Regions from separate parts of the Cytobacillus sp. OWB-43 genome, predicted to be linked through region 1. Evidence: riboswitches for the same ligand, from Rfam matches in the RefSeq annotation. Region 1 holds a riboswitch; the other holds the start of a gene.
What was found. Region 1 has a riboswitch for thiamine pyrophosphate ahead of U9M49_RS04430 (YkoF family thiamine/hydroxymethylpyrimidine-binding protein). Riboswitches for the same ligand answer to the same signal wherever they lie in the genome.

Region 1 (4,647 bases):
TGTTCCTGCATCAGTATTAATGATGATTCGACTGTAATTATTAGATAAGAATTGTTCCTTTGCTTCCTCCTCCAAATATTCTTGCGGAATAGTCGAACCAACCATATTCGCGTATCCAATTACATTTGAGACATGGTCAACCTCTTCAATAGATTCGATCATTTCTTTTTCTTTACCTATTTCATTATTAGGTACCAATAATACTACAGCGGTTGATTCGCCAAATATTTCTTCTACTTTTTGGATGTCTTGCCCTAATCTAGTACTATCAGGTTGATCCCCCATTCCATAAGTAAATGAGGTTTCTTTTTGTGCTAAAAAGCTAGGTATAATGAGAAGTAAGACGAAAATCAAGACTGGAAACCTTAACTTTAATGTTTTTTTTCCAATACCTTTAAAATTTGGTATTAATGATTTGTGCTGTGTTTTTTCAATCCAATGATGGAATAATAATGTAAGTGCTGGAAGGAATACCATCACACTTATAAAACTTAAAATTATTCCTTTAACAAGGTTTAAACCTAGGTCTGATCCAATCTCAAAATCCATAAACAATAATGCAATAAATCCAAATAGAGTTGTAGATGCGCTCGAGGCAATGACACTAAACGATTCTTTCATAGCTAGTTTCATAGCTTGATTTGGCTCATGCCCTTGTTTACGATAATCTTGAAAACTATGTAATAAAAAGATAGCGTAATCCAAGGAAACAGCTAGCTGCAAAATTGGTGCAACTGATTGTGTCACAAAGGACACTTCTCCTATAAAAACATTACTCCCTAAATTAATAATTACCGAAACACCGATAGCCGTTAAGAAAAAGAGCGGTTCGACCCAAGAGTTTGTCGAGAGAACTAGTATAATGATAATAATGGGAATAAGTATCCCTGCAGCGAGTAACGTTTCTTGCCCTGTCATTTTCTGCTGCGTAGCTGTATTTGCAGCTTCGCCAATAAGTGATCCCTTCTCACCAATTATTTGATATATATCTTCTGTTGCTTCGACCTCTTTGCCACTCTCAATGGTGACAGAATAAAGAGCGTGATTATTTTTGTAGTAATTTTCTATTGTGCCTTGGTCTCCGGTTTCTATTGGTGTTCTTATGTCCATCGCATCATCTAACCACATCACATCAGTTACACCTTGAACCTTATTTAATTTCTCTTTAATAACGAGCGCTTCTTGGATTGTGACATTCTCAACCATTACGCTTGTATTTGGAATGCCACTAGTAAACTCATCTTCCATCACTTCTAAAGCAACGGTAGATTCAGCTTCTGCTGGGATATAATCTTTCATATTATAATTAACATTCACAAACAGAAATCCAATAGCAGAAAGCACTGATAACAAAAAGAAAATGATGGTTACAGATTTTTTATAACGAATAATAAACTCAATCATTATTGGTTTCCCCACTTCTTGATGTTGAAATTCTTTTACAGTAACATTATACATACCACTGTGTTAGATAAACAACAAACAGTTGTGTAAAAAATGTTTTACATCCAACATTTAAGCGTACTTTGTTGGATTTCTCTAAAAAAGTGAGGGTGGCATGATGAACAAAAAATTGGATCGTCGGAAACAATATACTCGTATGGTGTTAAAGGAAAGTTTAATGGAATTATTAAGAGAAAAGATAATTTCATCCATTACCATTAAAGAATTATGTCAAAAAGCAGATATCAATCGTTCTACTTTTTATAGCCATTATCGTGATCAATTTGATTTACTTCAGCATATTGAAGATGAGATTTTGTTAGAATTACAGGTCACTTTAAAACAGTACAACCATAATGAGACAAATGAAACTTTTGCAATGACGAAGTATTTATTAGATTATGTTTATAAACGAAGTGCTGATTTTCTTGTTTTATTTAGTGACCATGGTAACAAAGCTTTTCAAACGAGAGTGATTGATACTGCACAATCAATCATTATTAATAGTTTAAAGGAAGATCCGCAGGTCATAAATATAGATAAATCAAAATATATGATTTACTTTGTAATTAGTGGATGTATTTATGTAATTGAAAAATGGTTAATGAATGGGATGAAAGAATCTCCGGAAGAAATGACAACCATTATTACTGAAATTAGTAATCGGGTTATTCTTCATTCTAAATAGTATGCGAATATATCAACATTCTTCACATCAATATTTTATTCACCTCTACTATATTGGGATTTAAACTGTATTCCTTACTCTTTTGCATCATTTACGTATCAATTAATAAATTGTATTTATCTCTACTACATTATCAATTGACAAGTATTGGTTTACAGATAATGATTTTTTGCTTATGATAGGATAGACGAACAAATAAAATATATCGAATGCGCTAGGGGAGCTATATTTAATGGCTGAGAAGGCAATTGCCTGACCCTTATAACCCGATCTAGATAATACTAGCGTGGGGAAGTGCAGTTGGTCAGTGTATTCTCTTTTTTTCTGCATAGCCAAACTGCATTCCATCGGGGTGCAGTTTTTTTTGTTCAAAAAATGTTAAAAGGAGATTTTTATATGAATCAATTATGTGGAACAAGTAGTATCGTAGGTTGTCAGTTTACGCTTTCTCCAATGAGTGAGAGGTATGTGGACATCATCTTATTTGCCCTTAAAGAAGTGAATATGTCAAAGGTGTGGTCAGAAACTGATGATGTATCTACTTGTATCCGTGGTAAGCAAATTCATGTTTTTGATGTAGTGAAGGCAATCTTTTTACACGCAGCTAAAACAGGAGAACACATCGCTATGAGTGGTACCTTTTCGATTGGTTGTCCAGGAGATTCAGCAGCAGATGTATACATGGACGAATCTGACATTGCCTTGAACAAGGATGATACAAAAGAAATAGACCAGCTTGCAGGTTGTAAATTTGCCCTCTATCCCTTAGGGAGGGAAGATTATATGGAAAAAATTTATGAGCAAATTGATTGGTCCAAGGAGACTGAAGTAAACGTTAGCCATAGCCATTATGCCACAAGGCTTGATGGCAAGGTGAATGATATTTTTAACTTGTTACAGAACGTTTTCGATCAGACCAAGCAAGATGTATCTCATGTGACAATGACATTCACATTATCAGCTAACAGCCCTACTGGAAAAGCTAAAGAAGTGAAAGTCTCATGATAAAATCATGGCGTCTGAAAGATATTGTTCTCATGTCAGTCCTGGGTGTCGTATTTGGCTTTATTTATTTAGGGTTTTTTGGGGTCGGTAAAGTTCTTGTTGCCATCCTTACCCCGTTTGGATTTGGACCCATTGGTTATGAATTGATTTATGGCATATGGTTTATTGTATCCATAATAGCTGCTTACATTATCAGAAAGCCAGGCGTTGCTTTTACAGCAGAAACCATTGCTGCTATTACCGAAGTACTTGTCGGCTCAACATCTGGACCCACTTTAATTCTTTCAGGGATGGTGCAAGGATTAGGGGCGGAAATCGCTTTTGCTCTGACAAAATGGAAAAATTATCAACCTCGTATTCTCGTTTTTTCAGGTGTCAGCGCTGCATTTATTAGTTTTCCTTACCATTTCTTTGTATCAGGTTTTCATGCCTATGAATCCTGGCTTATTATGACAATGTTTGTTATACGTCTCTTAAGTGGAGCTATCATTGCTGGTTATTTAGGAAAAATATTAGCAGATCAACTAGCGAAAACTGGTGTTTTAAATGGGTACCCTATTGGGAAGGAGGTACTAGCAAGGCATGGAAAATCATCAACCAATTTTTGAATTAGACTCTTTCTCATTTTCCTTTGATAAACACGATGAACCTTCTGTAAATAATGTAAGCTGTAAGTTATATGCAGAGGAAGTGACTTTATTACTTGGAGCAAGTGGTTCTGGCAAAAGTACACTGACACTATGTTTAAATGGTCTATATCCTGAGGCGGTTGAAGGTTTTACTTCAGGGGACCTTTTATATAAAGGGAGAAATATCTCCTCCTACCCTAAAGGAGTAATAAACCAAGAAATAGGCATTGTCTTTCAAGATCCAGAAAGTCAGTTTTGCATGGTTCGTGTAGAAGATGAATTAGCATTTGTGTTAGAAAACTTGTCTATTCCCAGATGCCAAATGAAACAAAGAATAGAACATGTGCTAGATATTGTAGGATTATCACAATATATGAAACATAACATTCACCATCTTTCAGGAGGACAAAAACAAAAGGTTGCGCTAGCTTCTATCCTTTTAATGGACCCTCAATACTTAATTTTAGATGAACCTACAGCAAATTTAGATCCGATATCTAGCCTAGAGTTTATCGAGACAATTATTAAGATTCAAAAACAACAAAGATTTGGTTTGCTTGTAATTGAACACGAAATCGATGACTGGGAACCATACGCTCATCGGTTGGTTGCGCTTAATAAAAAAGGAGAAATACTTTTAGATAGTACGCCGAAGGAAGGTTTTCAAAATCATTTACATAAGTTGACGAAGAATCGTATAAGAGTTCCTAAAAGGTATGAAAATAGGAAAATGCCTAGTCGACCATCAAGTGAGAAAGAAAGTACAGAAGTAATCGTCAATCTTAAAGATATACAATTTAACTATAAAAATAAGCAAATCCTAAATGAACTTTCCTTTTCAATCAAAGAAGGGGACTTTTGCGCAATAGTTGGCGAAAATGG
Region 2 (4,647 bases), on a different contig from region 1:
TCTAAAGCTTTAATGGAAAAGACATTTATCGCTAAATCGAGACAAGCTAACGCTCGTGGTACCATTATATGTGGCACAAGATACGGAAATGTCATGGCATCAAGGGGGTCCATCATTCCGCTACTCATAGAACAAGTAAAGGAAGGAAAGCCGCTAACTGTTACGCATCCTTTAATGACCCGTTTTATGATGAGTTTAGATGAGGCTGTCGAACTCGTATTGTACGCTTTTGAGAATGCTTGTAATGGGGATATTATGGTACAAAAATCGCCTGCTGCCTATATTACAGATTTAGCACAAGCGATTAAAGAACTTTTTCACGTTAACCTTCCTTTAGAATTAATTGGCACACGGCCGGGAGAAAAGCTCTATGAAGTTTTACTAACAAAAGAAGAAGCAGCGAAAGCTATTGATCTTGAAGGCTTCTATCGCATTCCTCGAGATACCAGAATAGAAACTGATACAAACTCTGTAGAAGAATATCACTCCAATAATACTTATCGTCTCTCTGTAGCTGAACTAAAAGAAAAACTACAATCATTATCCTATGTTCAAAAAGAGCTAAAAAAATGGAAAAGGTTAAATTAATATATTTGACCGCTCCCTATTTTTCGTGAGTTGAGCACCTTCATTGACCAAGTTAATAATCGCCAACTCACTTACTATTCTTATATATACTGAATTTATAGGGATATCCTACCAATCCTCTAAAGGAAGGTTGTTGTTTGATGTAGTTTCTGATAAATTAGGATTCAACATGACTAGCATATTGAGGAGTTACATACATGGAAATACAAAAAAGTAGTACGATGATACAATCCTTGCAAATAGGCATTTCTATCATCGAATTAATCTATCAAAAAGATACCCCAATGAAATTCTCAACCATTCAAGAAGAAACCGGTATTACGAAAAGTAATTTATATAAATATTTAAATACACTTACGCAATTGAACATGCTCTATCGTGAAAAAGGGACAAACCTGTATTATCTTGGAAGCAAATTGATTCAATATGGTACAGCCGCCTTTGGTAGTCGTGATATTGCCGATGCAATCACTCCGTATATGCAGGAACTTTCTTCGCTTACTTCCTGCACCGTTTCGTTTTCATTATGGACAAACAACGGACCTATTACGACAAAGATTTGTCATTCGAATGAACCACTTCATATTGGTACACAACTAGGCGGAAGCTTACCACCAACATCTGCCGCAGGGAAGATTTTCTTAAGTTTCTTAAACCCAGTACTGACAAAAGATTGGCTAGGAGACGGGGAAGCGATCGATAACGCAGAATGGCAAATGATTCAACAATCGAAAATCTCCTTCGCTACCGAACCTTTAATTCCATCGATTTCTTCGGCTTCCGTCCCTTTGCTAGACTACCAGAATCAATTACTCGGTGCAGTGACAGTTGTTGGATTTAACGATAAGATGCCTAAGGAAGCATCGGATCCGATGAGCAAGCAACTGCGGAAGTTTCACCTACAAGCATCTTCTATGTTTGGCTATCGATATAAACAAGGAAAAATTGAACAATACTGATTGAACGTTCAATCGACCGTTTTAACATCTAGTAGAATAAAATACTAGTGAGAAAATTAAGTTATTATTTTAAAAATATCCTTTTCTGCGAATAAATTGGAGTTTAGCTTCGACTTAGTCTCACATTTGCTGATATAAGCTCTTTACTGATTTATCAACCTACAAAATAAGTCCATTTATTGAAAAAGGCCGCCATAAACAAAGATGACGACCTTTTTTATCTTAGTTCATCGTCAATCCATGATCAACGACTAGATTTTGTCCCGTAATCGCTCTAGCGCCTGGAGAGGCTAAGAAAACAACGGCTTCCGCTACGTCTTCTGGTTTTGTCACACGGCGGATAGCAGAGTTATCAGCCACAATCGCAAATACCTCAGGGGTAGTAACAGCACTTGCATCCGTTGTTTCTAATAATCCACCGGAAACCATATTCACATTAATATCATACTGTCCGAGCTCCTTGGCCATATTGCGTGTAAAGCCAATTAATGCCGCTTTGGCTGTTGTATATTCATGGTAGGCAATGACTGGGTTCTGGTAAAGATTCGTGCCAATACCAATCACACGGGCTTGCTGTGAATCCTTTAGAGCCGGAAGAGCAGATTGAACAACATTTAAGCTTGCTTTTATCGCGCCTTCAAACTGGGTTTGATAGCTAGCCCAAGATAATTCCTCTACTTTCGCCTGTGCCACAGGATCAAATTTAAATTGAACTAATGCATTATTTACAACGATATCCAAGCGACCAAAATGAGCAATTGTGTCTGCTACCATTGCTTTTACTGCTTGATGATCTCTTACATCAGCTTGGATAGCAAATGCACGATCTTGTCCGATTTTTTCAACTACTGCATCTGCTTTTTCTTTATTATTAAAATAATTAACGACTACTTTGTAGCCCTCCTTACCAAACTTTTCAGCAATTGCAGCTCCTAATCCACGACTTGCTCCTGTTACTAACACGACTTCTTCTCTCACGCTATTCCCTCTTTTCAATAGATGTAATTAAAAATGTTCAGGGAAACAAAACAAAAGGCTCCCCGAAAATGGAGAGCCTACCATACATATGCATATAGTTGGAAGATGCTCCCTACGATCGTCTTAACGAACAGGTTCTAAGGGTCAGGTTTTAACCTTCTCAACTCATTTTCTGAGTCCCCCTGCAACAATTTTTAATTATTTTTAGTTTAGCATACAAATAGTTTCCTAGCTATGAATCGAAGTTCATTTCGAAACTGACCATTTGCTTTATGTTTCTCACCATTGTTTTAAACGGGGATTCTTATCTAGAATCGATTCATATTGTTTCTCATTACCATAGAGGCTATTCGGGTCAAGCAGCTTATATCTCTCATATTTTTCTAATCGATCTTTTTCTTTTGCCCAGCCTAAATGCTTGACTCGTATTGTGGATAAACTGTGGGTAAGTTGGAAGATGTTTTCTGGAAATCTCCCACAATGCTGTGGTGTTTCTTTCCAGACAGGCTGAAAGGTTGATCTAACTCTTGCTAGAAATGGACGGTATAAGAAATGTGCTTGCCAGTATTCATCTTCACGATAATGGTCTTCATCCCACATATCATACAGTCTAAAACAGTACAGGTCGATAGTATCCTGTTTAACAAAGTCATCAATATAATCAATAAAACTCTCCTCAAACCATTCATCTGCGTCAAGATTTAATACCCAACCTAAAAAACCATTCGTTGCTTCTAACCACTGTTGTTTTCTTAGTTCCACTTCATTGGCAAACTGGGAGCTTGCATTCTTGACCAATTTAATTGGCATACCTTTTAGTTCTTGCAAGAAAATCGATATAGTCTGATCAGTACTAGCATCATCTATAATCACAGCTTCATCGATAAATGGCTTTACTTTCTTTAACATCGTTTGTAAATAACGACCTTCTTCATTCTTCACAATCATCGATAAGCGAATTTGATGGCTTTCTGCTTTTTCTGGATAAATAGGTAGTTCGCTATAAGCATACTGACATTTTTCTTTAAATGCGGGTATGCCTGTAAGGTCAGAAGAACGATAAATATGATAAGCTGGCAGATGTGTGTCTACATGTAGATCCAGTCCTAATGCCACAGCTCTCACACAAAAATGTCGATCTTCTCCCCAAAAACTGAGATTTTTAATTTTACTAAAATGAATACCTGCTAACAAAGCTTTCCTGCTAATTAGCGTGCACGCACCTAATCCTCCTACTTCATAAACACCTGGAGTTTGTAACTGTTGAATAAAAGCCTCGGTTTGAACGGCCTTTTCTTCGTCTGTTATGGCACCTTCATCCGCCTGTCTCCAGTGGGTATATTCATCTGTTAACCACACCTGCGGATAAGGAATTGTCCCCTCTTGCCAAGCCGTCCAAAATACCTCTGAAACAATTTCTTTTTTCGTGGAAATAAGTGTATGAAGGGTATTCGGGTGTAAAAGCAAATCAGAGTCAATTAAAAACAAATAATCAAATTCTTCAAATTTCGCCTGCTCAATAAGCATATCTTTGAAGCGAGCAACCTTCCAGATGAGAGCATCATTCCAGAAATGGGTAAAGTCGGTACGAATATAGATACTATCTTCTTTTGCGGATAAAATCGCAACATCTTTCTTCCATTTGGCAAAATGACGTAGTAGTCTACTTGATTCTTCATTCTGATTATCATCTATGAAAAGATAATGAATCTCCATTGTATCCGTTTTTAAATTGGCTAAGGATAGCAGAAACTCTTTTAAAATATCGGGTTCTTGATTAATTGGACTGCCAATGAGAATTTTTGTATTAACCATAAGCAACATTAACGTTTATTGACAAAACCGTTCACCTCTCTACACTATATTCTCACCATGAATTGCTTGTGTAGTGAAATCAGAAAAATTCTACCCAAAACAAAAAGCAGAGAGTCGTCAGAATCTCCCTGCTCTAATGATGGTGTATATAAGAAATAAGAACATTAATATCGCAATGACGAAGCCGATTTCTACTGCTGGTATATTCCATAGGAGAGATGATTGCCTGCCAAGGGCGGAACCGATAATTAAACCCACCATTATAATGCAAAATGCTAGCAACACGATACTAAATGCTAGCCGGTTG

Region 2: another riboswitch for thiamine pyrophosphate. It lies ahead of U9M49_RS17470 (3-oxoacyl-ACP reductase); the one in region 1 lies ahead of U9M49_RS04430 (YkoF family thiamine/hydroxymethylpyrimidine-binding protein).

The regions. Positions count from the first base shown of each region.
Region 1 covers NZ_JAYEFF010000001.1:894,525-899,171, forward strand. Annotated here, with positions in the region: gene U9M49_RS04420 (efflux RND transporter permease subunit) at 1-1,404, opposite strand, end outside; gene U9M49_RS04425 (TetR/AcrR family transcriptional regulator) at 1,562-2,131, shown strand; TPP riboswitch at 2,338-2,441, shown strand; gene U9M49_RS04430 (YkoF family thiamine/hydroxymethylpyrimidine-binding protein) at 2,528-3,136, shown strand; gene U9M49_RS04435 (ECF transporter S component) at 3,133-3,744, shown strand; gene U9M49_RS04440 (energy-coupling factor transporter ATPase) at 3,719-4,647, shown strand, end outside.
Region 2 covers NZ_JAYEFF010000005.1:140,787-145,433, reverse strand. Annotated here, with positions in the region: gene U9M49_RS17480 (polysaccharide biosynthesis protein) at 1-588, shown strand, start outside; gene U9M49_RS17475 (IclR family transcriptional regulator) at 786-1,547, shown strand; gene U9M49_RS17470 (3-oxoacyl-ACP reductase) at 1,770-2,525, opposite strand; TPP riboswitch at 2,618-2,719, opposite strand; gene U9M49_RS17465 (glycosyltransferase) at 2,805-4,340, opposite strand; gene U9M49_RS17460 (ABC1 kinase family protein) at 4,458-4,647, opposite strand, start outside.